Regions from separate parts of the Streptomyces pseudoechinosporeus genome, predicted to be linked through region 3. Evidence: predicted binding sites of a transcription regulator. Region 3 holds the regulator's gene; each other region holds the start of a gene.

Region 1 (5,027 bases), on a different contig from region 3:
GCGATCGACGGCGAGGACACGTACCCCGGCACGGGCGAGGGCGATCGCGTCCCCGCCGATGCCACAGCAGAGATCGGCGACGGACCGTACGCCGAGCTCCGTGAAACGCTGCGCCCGGTACGCCGCGACCGTCGCCCGGGTCGCCTGCTCGACCCCGTTCGCCGTGAAGAACATCCGTCCGGCGTCAGCGCCCCCGAACTTCCCCACCGCCCGCTGCCGCCACCGCGCCTGCGCGATCGCCGCGGACACGAGCTCGGCGGGATGCTCCCGCCGCAGCCGCGTGGCCACGGCCAGCTCCTGCGCCGGCTCGACCTCCCGCACCTCGTCGAGCAGAAAACGTCCGCGTTCGGTGAGCAGCGCGGCGAAGGAGGCCAGGGGGTCGTGATCGTCCACGGCCCCATTGTGGGCCAGTCGGTGGATGGTGCGCGCCCGGTGGCGGTGTCGGCGGGGTCGTACAGCCCATGGCCTGTGAGGATCCGTGGCCATGCGATCAGTACGACAAGATGGCGGAACTGGCTTCAGCCTCGCTCTGCCGGAGGACCACCTGTGAGGCCGAGGGGCCGCGCCCTGGCCACAGCCGTACTCACGTCCGTACTGCTCGCCGCCGGCGCCACCGGCTGTGCCCGGCCTGGCAGCCCGATCGAACGGCTCGACAAGAAGGCGACGTCGACGGTACGGGCCCACGGCATCCCGGCCGCGACGTACCGCCGCTGGGGCCTTGCCGCTCCGCTCGCCCCGGCGCCGAAACCACCCGCCCGCCCCGCCGTACGCCCCGCGGGTCCGGGCCTGCCGCCCGTCGTCGACCGCGTTCCCACCCGCGACAAGGTCGTCTTCCTGACCTTCGACGACGGCGCCGAGCGGGATCCACGGTTCGTCGACATGGTCCATGAACTGCGGCTGCCGGTCAGCATGTTCCTCACGGACAGTGTCGTCGGACCGGGATACGCGCACTTCGGCCGCCTGCGCGCGGTAGGCGCGAGCGTCCAGAACCACACCCTGGACCACCCCTACCTGCCCGGCCTCCCCTACGCCGGTCAGCGAGCCGAGATCTGCGGCCAACAGGACAAACTCAAGCAACGCTTCGGAATCCGCCCCCGCCTCTTCCGCCCCCCGTACGGCGCCTACAACGACGACACGCTCCGAGCCGCCGCGGACTGCGGAGTAACGGCGGTGGTCCTGTGGCGCGACGCGAACCGCCTACGGCCGGGCGACATCCTCCACTGTCCAGAGGGTCAGACCGGCGCCACGCTCACGGAGACGACGACCAGATTGCTGCACCGCATCCAGGCGCAGGGCTACACGGTGGCGCGCTTGGAGGACTACCTCTAGCCACTCCAGCCCGTCCAAATCAGCCTGTCTGGGGGCACCTCCCAGCGGTAGCTGGGGGAGTTTGAGGACGAGGCCGCAAGGCCGATTAACCGCCCACCCACCCGCGCATTCCCGCCCACCCTGGGCACCCCCGCCCGGCCGGCGACACCAGTGCAGGGTGCCCAATAACCGCGAACACGCCGGAGGCGATTGGCACTCCGCTTGACCGAGTGCTAACCACAGTCATAGTCTCAGGTCTGGCACTCCCCAGTGGAGAGTGCCAACAACGCGACGGGCAGGTCCGGCACCCGCGACGACGGATCGACCTGGTCGCCACCTCAGACAGTTAACCCCGTGAGATCTCCGAAGGGGGAGGTCGGATCGTGACGACCGCCAGCTCCAAGGTTGCCATCAAGCCGCTTGAGGACCGCATTGTGGTCCAGGCCGTCGAGGCCGAGCAGACCACGGCCTCTGGCCTGGTCATTCCGGACACCGCGAAGGAGAAGCCCCAGGAGGGCGTCGTCCTCGCCGTAGGCCCGGGCCGTTTCGAGAACGGCGAGCGCCTGCCGCTCGACGTGAACACCGGCGACATCGTGCTGTACAGCAAGTACGGCGGCACCGAGGTGAAGTACAACGGCGAGGAGTACCTCGTCCTCTCGGCTCGCGACGTGCTCGCGATCATCGAGAAGTAATTCACCCAGGTTTGCTTTGAACTGCGCCCCTGGCCCCCGCGACCACTAAGAAGCCGGGCGCCGGGGGCGCGGTTCGTTTTTTCCGAAAGGACTGACTCAGCTCCATGGCGAAGATCCTGAAGTTCGACGAGGACGCCCGTCGCGCCCTCGAGCGCGGCGTCAACAAGCTGGCCGACACGGTCAAGGTGACCATCGGCCCCAAGGGCCGCAACGTCGTCATCGACAAGAAGTTCGGCGCGCCCACCATCACCAACGACGGCGTTACCATCGCCCGCGAGGTCGAGGTCGAGGACCCGTACGAGAACCTCGGCGTCCAGCTGGTGAAGGAGGTGGCGACCAAGACCAACGACGTGGCGGGTGACGGTACGACCACCGCCACCGTGCTGGCCCAGGCGCTGGTGCGCGAGGGCCTGCGGAACGTCGCCGCCGGCGCGTCCCCCGCCGCCCTGAAGAAGGGCATCGACGCGGCCGTCGCCGCGATCTCCGAGGACCTCCTCGCGACCGCGCGCCCGATCGACGAGAAGGCCGACATCGCCGCCGTCGCCGGTCTGTCCGCCCAGGACCCGCAGGTCGGCGAGCTGATCGCCGAGGCGATGGACAAGGTCGGCAAGGACGGTGTCATCACCGTCGAGGAGTCCAACACCTTCGGTCTCGAGCTGGACTTCACCGAGGGCATGGCCTTCGACAAGGGCTACCTGTCGCCGTACTTCGTCACGGACCAGGAGCGTATGGAGGCCGTCCTCGACGACCCGTACATCCTGATCCACCAGGGCAAGATCTCCTCCATCCAGGACATGCTGCCGCTGCTGGAGAAGGTCATCCAGACCAACTCCTCCAAGCCGCTGCTGATCATCGCCGAGGACGTCGAGGGCGAGGCCCTGTCGACCCTGGTCGTGAACAAGATCCGCGGCACGTTCAACGCAGTGGCCGTGAAGGCTCCCGGCTTCGGCGACCGCCGCAAGGCGATGCTCGGCGACATGGCCACCCTCACCGGTGCCACCGTCATCGCCGAGGAGGTCGGCCTCAAGCTCGACCAGGCCGGTCTCGACGTGCTGGGCACCGCCCGCCGCGTGACCGTCACCAAGGACGACACGACGATCGTCGACGGCGGCGGCAAGTCCGACGACGTCGCGGGCCGCGTCAACCAGATCAAGGCCGAGATCGAGACCACGGACTCCGACTGGGACCGCGAGAAGCTCCAGGAGCGCCTCGCGAAGCTGGCCGGCGGCGTCTGCGTGATCCGTGTGGGCGCGGCCACCGAGGTCGAGCTCAAGGAGAAGAAGCACCGTCTGGAGGACGCCATCTCCGCGACCCGCGCCGCGGTCGAGGAGGGCATCGTCTCCGGTGGCGGCTCCGCGCTCGTCCACGCCGCGAAGGTCCTGGAGGGCAACCTCGGCAAGACCGGCGACGAGGCCACCGGTGTCGCCGTCGTCCGCAAGGCCGTCGTCGAGCCGCTGCGCTGGATCGCGGAGAACGCTGGCCTCGAGGGCTACGTGATCACCGCCAAGGTGGCCGATCTCGACAAGAACCAGGGCTTCAACGCCGCGACCGGCGACTACGGCGACCTGGTCAAGCAGGGCGTCATCGACCCGGTCAAGGTCACCCGCTCCGCCCTGGAGAACGCCGCCTCCATCGCCTCCCTGCTCCTGACGACCGAGACCCTGGTCGTCGAGAAGCCGGCCGAGGAGGAGCCGGAGGCCGGAGGCCACGGCCACGGTCACTCCCACTGAGCGACGGACAGTAGGGCGGTACGTCCCTGACGACGCCCGGCGAAAGGCCCGGTACCCCGAGTTCGGGGTACCGGGCCTTTCGCGCTGCCGACCTGGACGCCGACCTAAGCGGCCTTGGTGAAGTCTGGTGCGGTACCGCGCCCCGTAAGGGGCGCGGGGCTGTATCAATGTGCGGCTCCGCCGCGATGGGGGTCCCCCCGCTCGAGCGAAGCCGAGAGTGGGGGAGCGACCAGCCCCCACCGGCCCGCGCCCTCGGCGGAGCCGCACGTCGATACAGCATCACCGTTCTTCCAGCGGAGCGCTTAGGTTTCGAGCTGGTCGAGCACCCCGAGCTGGGCCATCAGCCCCAGCCGGTCGTACTGCCACCAGCCCTCGACGATCTTGCCGTCCTCCCGGCAGCGGAAGACGGTCGTCCCGGTCATGCCGACTGTCCTGCCGGTCGACGGAATCTCCAGGAAGTCACCCTTGTGGATGCCGTTCCAGGTCCAGCGCGTACAGACCCGGTCGCCCTGGGTGATCTGGTCCTCGACGGTGAACGTGAAGTCGAACGCTCCGCGCCACATCTCCATCTCACGCCGCGTCGCGTCGAGTCCGATGGTGTCCTGGTCGTTGGCGGGGTCGTGGTCGTGGTAGTTCTCCGCGATCAGGTCATTGAGCGGGGGCAGTTCACCCTTCGTGCCGACCACCTCGAAGAACCTGCGGATATTCGCCGCGTACAGCTGCTCGTCCCGTACGACGTCCAGGTCCGTGAACGTCGGCATCTCCTCGCAGAGCGCCACCAGCTCGCGGAAGATCTCGTCCGTCTCGGGCAGATTCGAGTTCCGCATCGCCTCCTCGTACGACGGGAACTCGACGATCTCGATGATGTGCGACGCGTCGGACCGGTCCTTGCCGATCAGACTGTGCGTCGCCGTCCGCTTCCCCTTGGTCCGCTCGACCCAGGTGTCCAGGAGCCGGTTCATCTCGTCGAGCCGACTCGTCTTGCAGTCGATGAGTTGCACAAAGGTCATGACGCCGCCTCCAGTCTCCCTGACTCCGGCTGAATACTCCATTTTAGTGAAAATCGCCCAGGGTGTTTTAGTTGAATTAGCGACTTGAAGGGGGGAGTTGAATTGAGGTGGCGGAATGCGGCGACCGGGCGCTACTGCGGCCCGTATTTCCGGCCCGTCCTCGAGCTGATCCCGCCGAGCAGTCCCCGCGGGGTCACCTTTACCACGCCCATGAGGGCCTTGTAGCGCGGGTCGGGGATGGACAGCGACTTGCCGCGGGCCAGGTCCGCGAGGGCCGTCGTGGCCAG
Region 2 (5,027 bases), on a different contig from region 3:
GGGCGGCGCCCGCCTTCTCCGGCTTGTCGGCGATGACGGCCTCGGTGGTGAGGAACAGCGCGGCGATGGACGCGGCGTTCTGCAGGGCGGAACGCGTGACCTTCGCCGGGTCGATGATGCCCTCGGCGATCATGTCGACGTACTCACCGGTCGCGGCGTTCAGACCGTGACCGACCTGAAGGTTGCGGACCTTCTCCACGACGACTCCGCCCTCGAGACCACCGTTGACGGCGATCTGCTTGAGCGGGGCCTCCAGGGCGAGCCGCACGGCGTTGGCGCCGGTCGCCTCGTCACCCTCGAGCTCCAGCTTCTCGAAGACCGTGGCGGCCTGGAGCAGGGCCACGCCACCACCGGCGACGATGCCCTCCTCGACGGCAGCCTTCGCGTTGCGGACGGCGTCCTCGATGCGGTGCTTGCGCTCCTTGAGCTCGACCTCGGTGGCGGCACCGGCCTTGATGACGGCCACGCCGCCGGCCAGCTTCGCCAGGCGCTCCTGGAGCTTCTCGCGGTCGTAGTCCGAGTCGGAGTTCTCGATCTCGGCGCGGATCTGGTTGACCCGGCCGTTGACCTGCTCGGTGTCACCGGCACCGTCGACGATCGTGGTCTCGTCCTTGGTGATGACGACCTTGCGGGCGCGGCCCAGGAGGTCCAGGGTCGCGTTCTCCAGCTTGAGGCCGACCTCCTCGGAGATGACCTCGCCGCCCGTGAGGATGGCGATGTCGCCGAGCATGGCCTTACGGCGGTCGCCGAAGCCCGGAGCCTTGACGGCGACGGACTTGAAGGTGCCGCGGATCTTGTTGACGACCAGGGTCGACAGGGCCTCGCCCTCGACGTCCTCGGCGATGATCAGCAGCGGCTTGCCGGACTGCATGACCTTCTCGAGGAGCGGCAGCAGGTCCTTGACGGCGCTGATCTTCGAGTTGGCGATCAGGATGTACGGGTCGTCGAGGACGGCCTCCATACGCTCCATGTCGGTGGCGAAGTACGCCGAGATGTAGCCCTTGTCGAAGCGCATACCCTCGGTGAGCTCCAGCTCCAGACCGAAGGTCTGGGACTCCTCGACGGTGATGACGCCTTCCTTGCCGACCTTGTCCATGGCCTCGGCGATGAGCTCGCCGATCTGGGTGTCGGCGGCGGAGATGGAGGCGGTCGAAGCGATCTGCTCCTTGGTCTCCACGTCCTTGGCCTGGTCGAGCAGGGCACCGGAGACCGCCTCGACGGCCTTCTCGATACCGCGCTTCAGGGCCATCGGGTTGGCACCGGCGGCGACGTTGCGAAGGCCTTCCTTGACCAGCGCCTGGGCCAGGACGGTCGCGGTCGTCGTGCCGTCACCGGCGACGTCGTCCGTCTTCTTCGCGACCTCCTTGACCAGCTCGGCGCCGATCTTCTCGTACGGGTCCTCGAGCTCGATCTCCTTGGCGATGGAGACACCGTCGTTGGTGATCGTGGGGGCGCCCCACTTCTTCTCGAGGACGACGTTGCGGCCCTTGGGGCCGAGGGTCACCTTGACGGCGTCCGCGAGCTGGTTCATGCCGCGCTCGAGGCCTCGCCGCGCCTCCTCGTCGAACGCGATGATCTTGGCCATGTGAAGTGGTCCTCCCGGACTGGGGTGGATTGCTCCGGACCGCGCTGGCGCCCGCGACGGACGGCCTGCCTGCCCCGTGGTTCCTTGCCCCACTTGGCCTGCGGGCCTCACCGACCCGGTCCTCGTTGTCACTCTCACCTTCAGAGTGCTAACGCCAATGATTAGCACTCGGGGTGGTCGAGTGCAAGCGCCTACCGGGGTGCGGACGGGCTGCCCGTGAGCATGCCGAAGGGCCCGTACCCCTTGAGGTACGAGCCCTTCGGAAGAAGAACGTGTCGCTGCAGATCAGTCGGCGCGTGCTTCAGCCGGCCACGCGGACCATGTCCGCCTGCGGCCCCTTCTGGCCTTGCGAGATCTCGAACTCGACCCGCTGGCCTTCCTCCAGGGTGCGGTAGCCGTCCATCTGAATCGCGCTGTAGTGGACGAATACATCCGCACCACCGTCGACCGCGATGAAGCCGTACCCCTTCTCCGCGTTGAACCACTTGACGGTGCCCTGAGCCATGCCTAACTCCCCTATTACTGGCCCTTGCACAGATCCACACTTCGCGGATCCGGGTCAGACCTCACCCCCCAACGGTTGGGGGTGTGCGCCGGAACGCGTCGACCGCGGCTGAATGTATCTGCCCAACTGCCGTCTGCAACAGGTCAATCGGACGAGAAATCTGGGCATGGCCGATCCGGAATGTACGGAGAATTCGCCCTAGACTTGGGCAAGTCGGGCTCCATAAAAGGAGCGAAAGGCGCAAAAGACCTGCACACTTTGGCTGCTTCTTATCGGCCGTCGAACAGGAATGCACATGCATTCGGTCCGGGGAGGCACCAGGTTCCCCAACTGTACCGCGCTCAACCATGCAGAATTGCCCCCTCCGCTTATCTCGCGGAGAGGGCAATTCGATGAACCCTGAGTTACCGGCATTACCGACGGTAACGATCAGCCTCCGGCGACCGCCGGAATGATCGAGACGCCGGCCCCGTCGGGCGTCGCCGTCTCCAGCCCCTGCTCGAACCGCACATCGTCGTCGTTCACGTAGACGTTGACGAACCGACGCAGCTTGCCCTGGTCGTCCAGGACGCGCGCCGCGATACCGGTGTGGTTCTTCTCCAGGTCGGCGATGACCTCGGCGAGGGTCGATCCTTCGGCGGCGACCTCGGCCTTGCCGCCGGTGTAGGTGCGAAGGATGGTGGGGATGCGGACGTTGACGCTCATGCGGATGACCTCCGGTCAGGTATGGAGCGCCCCGTAAGAGGCGCGGGGGTACGTCTACGGGGCTACGCCTGGAGGAGCCCGGCCTCACGGAACGATTCGAGGCTGGGGCGGATGGTCGCGGTAAGACCAGTGTCGGAGGCCACCGCATCCAACGTCTTGAGACCGTCACCGGTGTTGAGGACGACAGTCGTCAGGCTCGGGTCCAGCAGACCGTTCTCGATCAGCTTCTTCGCCACCCCCACCGTCACACCACCGGCGGTCTCCGCGAAGATCCCCTCGGTCCGCGCCAGCAGCTTGATCGCGTCGACGACCTGCTCGTCGTTGACGTCCTCCACGGCACCACCGGTACGCCGCGCGATGTCCAGCACGTACGGGCCATCCGCGGGGTTCCCGATGGCGAGCGACTTGGCGATCGTGTTCGGCTTCTGCGGCCGTACGACGTCGTGGCCCGCCTTGTAGGCGACGGACACCGGCGAGCACCCCTCGGCCTGGGCGCCGAAGATCTTGTACGGCTTGTCCTCGACGAGCCCGAGCTTGATCAGCTCCTGCAGACCCTTGTCGATCTTCGTGAGCTGGGAGCCGGAGGCGATGGGCACCACCAGCTGGTCGGGGAGCTGCCAGCCGAGCTGCTCGCAGATCTCGTAGGCGAGGGTCTTGGAGCCCTCGGCGTAGTACGGGCGCAAGTTGACGTTGACGAAGCCCCAGCCCTCGCCGGCCGGGTCGCCGATCAGCTCGGAGCAGAAGCGGTTCACGTCGTCGTAGTTGCCCTCGATGCCGACGAGTTCGCCGCCGTACACCGCGGCCATGACGACCTTGCCCTGCTCCAGGTCGTGCGGGATGAACACGCAGGAACGGAAGCCGGCGCGGGCGGCGGCGGCGCCGACGGCACCGGCGAGGTTGCCCGTCGAGGAGCAGGAGAGGGTCGTGAAACCGAAGACGCGGGCAGCCTCCAGGGCCTGGGCGACGACACGGTCCTTGAAGGAGTGCGTCGGGTTGCCGGAGTCGTCCTTGACGAAGAGCTTGCCGGGGTCGACGCCCAGCTCGCGCGCGAGGTTGTCGGCCTTGACGAGCTTGGTCCAGCCGGGGTTGATGTTCGGCTTGGTGGCCACGTCCGCGGGGACGGGCAGGAGAGGCGCGTACCGCCAGATGTTCGCGGGGCCCGCCTCGATCTGCTTACGGAGTTCCTCGGTGTCGTACGCCGAGAAGTCGTACGCGATCTCCAGCGGGCCGAAACACTCCTCGCAGGCGAAGACGGGGCCGAGCGGCACGCGGTGGCCGCATTCGCGGCAGGAGAGCGCTGCGGCGGGGCCGAGGTCTACGGAGTTCGTGGAGGGCGCCGAGTCGGCGGAGGTTTCAGCGTTCGTGGTGCTTGCAACTGTCTGCGCAGCCATGTGAGGCGAGGCCCTTTCTCCTCATCTTCCTCACGACGCATCTCGTCGTGAGACGGATTTGGCACCTTCACTAGCCGGGAGCCTCGCGGAATCGATCATCTTCGATCGGTACGAGAACCGGCTGGAGGGTTGCCGGGGCTTCAACGGGCCGTATCCCTCTGCCCCTCTGGATGAGCGCTATTCGGTTGTGAGTATGTGGTTGTCGGCTGGGCGACCCGCGACATGCGATGGTCATCAGCGTTGTTCAAGACTGTAACCGAAGGCCTGGATCGTGGAGAGACCAGTCCGAACCGCGAGATGACAGTCACATCAGCCTTCTGCCGCAGTGGGCACTCGCGACCCGGTCCAATGCAAGGGAGAGCCGCACGTGCTGGAAGACGTCGAGCGCTGGCTGAACACGCGCTCCTGGTCCGTTGGCGACCGCCCGCTGAAGAAGCTCATCGCCGCGAAGCGCGCGGCCAACTCCACGGTGAGCGTCGTACTGCCCGCGCTCAACGAGGAGGAGACCGTCGGCGAGATCGTCGCCGTGATCCGCCGCGAGCTGATGACCAAGAAGGTGCCGCTCGTCGACGAGATCGTCGTGATCGACTCGGGCTCGACGGACCGTACCTCGGAGGTCGCCGCCGACGCGGGGGCCCGGGTCGTGCACCGGGACGAGATACTCCCGCGCATCCCCGCCGTCCCCGGCAAGGGCGAGGTCCTGTGGCGCTCGCTGCTGGTCACGAGCGGGGACATCGTCGCCTTCATCGACGCCGACCTGAAGGAGTTCTCCGCGGACTTCGTCTCGGGGATCGTCGGTCCGCTGCTCACCGATCCGGGCGTCGACCTCGTCAAGGCGATG
Region 3 (5,027 bases):
CACGCCGCCCCCGTGTTCTCCGGCCAGCCCAGCGCCCGGCAGACGCCCGTCTTCCAGTCTTGCCCGCGGGGGACTCGGGGCCACGCCGCGATGCCCACCGACGCGGGCTTCACGGCCTCCCAGACGTCGATGTACGGGTGGCCGACGACCAGGGCGTGCTCACTCGTCACCGCCTCCGCGATACGGGACTCCTTGCTGCCCGGCACCAGGTGGTCGACCAGGACCCCCAGGCGGGCATCGGGGCCGGGGGCGAAGTCCTCGACGATGGACGGGAGGTCGTCGATGCCCTCCAGGTACTCCACGACCACGCCCTCGATGCGCAGGTCGTCGCCCCACACCTTCTCGACCAGTTCCGCGTCGTGGCGGCCCTCCACGTAGATGCGCCCGGCACGGGCCACGCGGGCGCGGGCGCCCGGGACGGCCACCGAGCCGGAGGCCGTACGGGTGGGGCGTACCGGCGCCGACGACGGACGTACGAGCGTGACCACCCGGCCCTCCAGCAGGAAGCCGCGCGGCTCCAGCGGGAACACACGGTGTTTGCCGAAGCGGTCCTCCAGCGTGACCGTGGCCGCCTCGCAGCGGATCACGGCGCCGCAGAAGCCGGTGCCGGGCTCCTCGACGACCAGGCCCGGCTCTGCCGGGACCTCCGGTACGGGCCCGCGCTTCTTCCAGGGAGGGGTCAGGTCCGGTGAGTACTGGCGCATTCGGCTGACGATACCTTTACGACCGTCACGGCACGTACGACACTCACGACACCCCGAAACGCCTTGCCAGCGCGTCCCGTTGGGCCCGTACGAAGCCCGCGTCCACCGCGGCGCCGTGCCCGGGGACGTACACCGCGTCCTCGCCGCCCAGGCCGAGCAGCCGGTCCAGGGCCGCGGGCCAGTGGGACGGTACGGCGTCGGGGCCGGCCTGGGGTTCGCAGGACTCCTCGACCAGGTCGCCGCAGAAGACGATCTCGGGGGCGGGATCCGCGCCGGGCCTGCCGGGGACCAGGACGGCCAGATCGTGGAGCGTATGGCCGGGGCCCACGTTCGCCAGCAGGACCTGGCGGCCGCCGCCCAGGTCCAGGGTCCACTCGCCGGACACCAGGTGCCGCGGCCGGACGAGGAGATCCGCGGCTTCGGCCGCCTCGCGCGGATCGGCGCCGTTGCGTACGGCGTCCGCGCGCAGCTCTTCGCGGTCGTGAACGAGCACCCGGTCCACGCCCACCGCCCCGAAGACCTCGACCCCCGCGAACGCCGCCGCCCCGAGGACATGGTCGAAGTGGGGATGCGTGAGCGCGAGATGGGTGACCCTGCGACCCCCGAGGAGCCGTTGCGCCTCCGTGCGCAGCCGTACGCCCTCCCGGACGCTCGACCCCGCGTCGATCATGAGCGCCGCCCCCTCGCCCACGACCAGCCCGACCGTGCAGTCCCACATGGGAAGACGGCACCGTCCGACTCCGGGGGCCAGTTCCTCCCACCCCGACTCCGCCCAGACCGTGTTCAGCATCCCGCGGGCTCTTCCCAAGTCACCGTCATGCAACGACGCTAGCTGTATGTCCCCGACAGAGCAGGACATGCCCGTACACCTCGGGTCAGCGGCCCAGGTCCGCCCTTGCCGGGGCCGTACCCGACGGCCGTACACTTGAGCCGGGATGCTGGCACTCGTGCGCGCTGAGTGCCAGGCGAAGGCCACGGGAAAGACCAGCTGGAGGTGTGCGCGATGCTCAGTGAACGCAGGCTCGAAGTGCTCCGCGCCATCGTCCAGGACTACGTGGGCACGGAAGAGCCGGTGGGTTCCAAGGCGCTCACCGAGCGGCACAACCTCGGAGTCTCCCCGGCGACCGTGCGCAACGACATGGCGGCGCTGGAGGACGAGGGCTACATCGCGCAGCCGCACACCAGCGCCGGACGCATTCCCACGGACAAGGGCTATCGCCTCTTCGTCGACAAGCTCGCGGGCGTCAAGCCGATGACGGCGCCCGAGCGACGGGCGATCCAGAACTTCCTCGACGGCGCCGTCGATCTGGACGACGTGGTGGGGCGGACCGTACGGCTGCTGGCGCAGCTCACCCGGCAGGTCGCGGTGGTGCAGTATCCGTCGCTGACGCGCTCGACGGTGCGGCACGTGGAGCTGCTGGCGCTGGCTCCGGCCCGCGTCATGCTCGTACTGATCACGGACACCGGGCGGGTCGAGCAGCGCATGGTCGACTGCCCGGCGCCGTTCGGGGAGACGTCTCTGGCGGATCTACGCGCGCGGCTCAACAGCCGGGTCGCGGGCCGCCGTTTCACGGACGTCCCGCAGCTGGTGCAGGACCTGCCGGAGGCCTTCGAGGCCGAGGACCGCGGCACGGTCTCGACGGTGCTCTCCACCCTCCTGGAGACGCTCGTCGAGGAGACCGAGGAGCGGCTGATGATCGGCGGCACCGCCAATCTCACCCGCTTCGGACATGACTTTCCCCTCACGATCCGGCCCGTCCTGGAAGCATTGGAGGAGCAGGTCGTCCTCCTCAAACTCCTTGGCGAGGCAAGCGATTCGGGCATGACGGTGCGCATCGGTCATGAGAACGCCTATGAGGGACTCAACTCCACATCGGTCGTCTCTGTCGGTTACGGTTCGGGCGGCGAGGCAGTAGCCAAACTCGGCGTGGTCGGACCGACCCGCATGGATTACCCGGGAACGATGGGAGCGGTACGAGCGGTGGCACGGTACGTCGGACAGATCCTGGCGGAGTCGTAAGTGGCCACGGACTACTACGCCGTACTCGGCGTGCGCCGCGACGCGTCACAGGACGAGATCAAGAAGGCCTTCCGGAGACTCGCACGCGAGCTGCATCCGGACGTCAATCCCGATCCGAAGACGCAGGAGCGGTTCAAGGAGATCAACGCCGCGTACGAGGTGTTGTCGGACCCGCAGAAGAAGCAGGTCTACGACCTCGGCGGCGACCCGCTGTCCCAGGCGGCCGGTGGCGGCCCGGGCGGCTTCGGCGCGGGCGGCTTCGGGAACTTCTCGGACATCATGGACGCGTTCTTCGGTACGGCGTCCCAGCGCGGCCCGCGCTCGCGCACCCGTCGCGGCCAGGACGCGATGATCCGCCTGGACGTCGAGCTCGACGAGGCGGCCTTCGGGACCACGAAGGACATCCAGGTCGACACGGCCATCGTCTGCACCACGTGCAGCGGCGAGGGCGCGGCTCCGGGGACCTCGGCCCAGACGTGTGACATGTGCCGTGGCCGCGGTGAGGTCTCGCAGGTCACGCGGTCCTTCCTCGGCCAGGTCATGACGTCCCGGCCCTGCCCGCAGTGCCAGGGCTTCGGCACGGTCGTACCGAACCCGTGCCCGGAGTGCGCGGGCGACGGACGCGTACGCTCCCGCCGGACCCTGACCGTGAAGATCCCGGCCGGTGTCGACAACGGCACGCGGATCCAGCTCGCCGGAGAGGGTGAGGTCGGTCCCGGTGGCGGGCCCGCCGGTGACCTCTACGTCGAGATCCACGAGGTCCCGCACCCTGCCTTCCAGCGCCGTGGCGACGATCTGCACTGCACGGTCACCCTCCCGATGACCGCGGCGGCGCTCGGTACGAAGGTTCCGCTGGAGACGCTCGACGGCATGGAGGAGATCGACATCCGCCCCGGCACCCAGTCCGGCCAGTCGATCCCGCTGCACGGCCGCGGTGTCACGCATCTGCGCGGCGGCGGTCGCGGCGACCTCGTCGTGCACGTCGAGGTCCAGACCCCGAGCAAGCTGGACGTGGAGCAGGAGCGGCTGCTGCGCGAGCTGGCGAAGCTGCGGGGGGAGGAGCGGCCTACGGGGCAGTTCCAGCCAGGGCAGCAGGGTCTGTTCTCGCGGTTGAAGGACGCGTTCAACGGGCGCTGATGGCAGGTCCTTCTCGCGGCTGGAGTACGCCTGCGGGGGGCTCTGAGCGCGGCTTGTTCTCGTGCCTGGAGGGCTTGGCCGTACGTGCTGACCGACGCCCATTCCCCTGGCGTATGCCGGGTGGAAGGCCGGATTCGGTCCTCTTGGAGGGACGTGACAACATGCCGTCATGTCCTCCGCACTGACCGATCTTTTCCCCCTACCGATCGTGCAGGCCCCGATGGCGGGCGGCGTCTCCGTGCCGCAGCTCGCCGCGGCCGTGTCCGAGGCAGGGGGGCTGGGTTTTCTCGCCGCCGGCTACAAAACGGCCGACGGCATGTACCAGGAGATCAAGCAGCTGCGTGGGGCGACGAACCGGCCCTTCGGCGTGAACCTCTTCATGCCGCAGCCCGAGTACGCCGACCCCGCCGCCGTCGAGGTCTACGCCAACCAGCTCGCCGGCGAGTCCGCCTGGTACGAGACCAAACTGGGCGATCCCGACAGCGGACGCGACGACGGCTACGACGCCAAACTCGCCGTGCTGCTCGACAACCCGGTGCCGATCGTCTCCTTCCACTTCGGCTGCCCCACGCGCGAGGTCCTGGACTCCCTCGCCCGCGCCGGCACGTTCACCATGGTCACCGCGACCACCGTCGAGGAGGCGCAGTCCGTGCAGTGGGCGGGCGCCGACGCGGTGATCGTGCAGGGCGTGGAGGCGGGCGGCCACCAGGGCACCCACCGCGACAACCCCGAGACGGACGGCTCCGGCATCGGGCTGCTCTCCCTGATCGCACAGGTCCGCGAGGCCGTGCAGATTCCGATCGTCGCGGCCGGCGGCATCATGCGCGGCAGCCAGATCGCCGCCGCGCTCGCCGCGGGCGCCACCGCCGCCCAGCTCGGCACGGCCTTCCTCGCCACGCACGAGTCCGGCGCCAACGCCCTGCACAAGCAGGCGCTGACCAACCCCCTCTTCGTCCGTACGGAGCTGACGCGCGCCTTCTCCGGCCGCCCGGCCCGCGGCCTGCTGAACCGCTTCATGCGCGAGCACGGGCCGTACGCGCCCGTCGCGTACCCCCAGATCCACCACCTCACCTCCGGTCTGCGCAAGGCGGCGGCCAAGGCGGGGGACGCGCAGGGGATGGCGCTGTGGGCGGGGCAGGGGCACCGGCTCGCCCGCGATCTGCCGG

The links. Region 3 encodes HrcA, which represses chaperone genes, less so after heat shock. Its sites were predicted from a motif close to TTNGCACTCNGNNNNNCNGAGTGCNAA; they were not measured.
Region 1: the regulator HrcA is predicted to act here: its motif matches at 1,519-1,545, upstream of groES (co-chaperone GroES).
Region 2: the regulator HrcA is predicted to act here: its motif matches at 1,747-1,773, upstream of groL (chaperonin GroEL).

What each region holds. Positions count from the first base shown of each region.
Region 1 is NZ_BAAGPS010000002.1:62,537-67,563, reverse strand. Features, by position in the region: gene ACYVO6_RS02745 (class I SAM-dependent methyltransferase) at 1-486, opposite strand, end outside; gene ACYVO6_RS02740 (polysaccharide deacetylase family protein) at 547-1,329, shown strand; gene groES (co-chaperone GroES) at 1,692-2,000, shown strand; gene groL (chaperonin GroEL) at 2,105-3,730, shown strand; gene ACYVO6_RS02725 (ester cyclase) at 4,033-4,740, opposite strand; gene ACYVO6_RS02720 (SDR family NAD(P)-dependent oxidoreductase) at 4,872-5,027, opposite strand, start outside.
Region 2 is NZ_BAAGPS010000050.1:121,658-126,684, forward strand. Features, by position in the region: gene groL (chaperonin GroEL) at 1-1,585, opposite strand, end outside; gene ACYVO6_RS34620 (cold-shock protein) at 1,887-2,090, opposite strand; gene ACYVO6_RS34625 (MoaD/ThiS family protein) at 2,520-2,795, opposite strand; gene thrC (threonine synthase) at 2,858-4,186, opposite strand; SAM riboswitch class I at 4,205-4,363, opposite strand; gene ACYVO6_RS34635 (glucosyl-3-phosphoglycerate synthase) at 4,554-5,027, shown strand, end outside.
Region 3 is NZ_BAAGPS010000004.1:415,519-420,545, forward strand. Features, by position in the region: gene ACYVO6_RS06450 (DUF3097 domain-containing protein) at 1-704, opposite strand, end outside; gene ACYVO6_RS06455 (MBL fold metallo-hydrolase) at 748-1,494, opposite strand; gene hrcA (heat-inducible transcriptional repressor HrcA) at 1,708-2,724, shown strand; gene dnaJ (molecular chaperone DnaJ) at 2,725-3,861, shown strand; gene ACYVO6_RS06470 (nitronate monooxygenase) at 4,031-5,027, shown strand, end outside.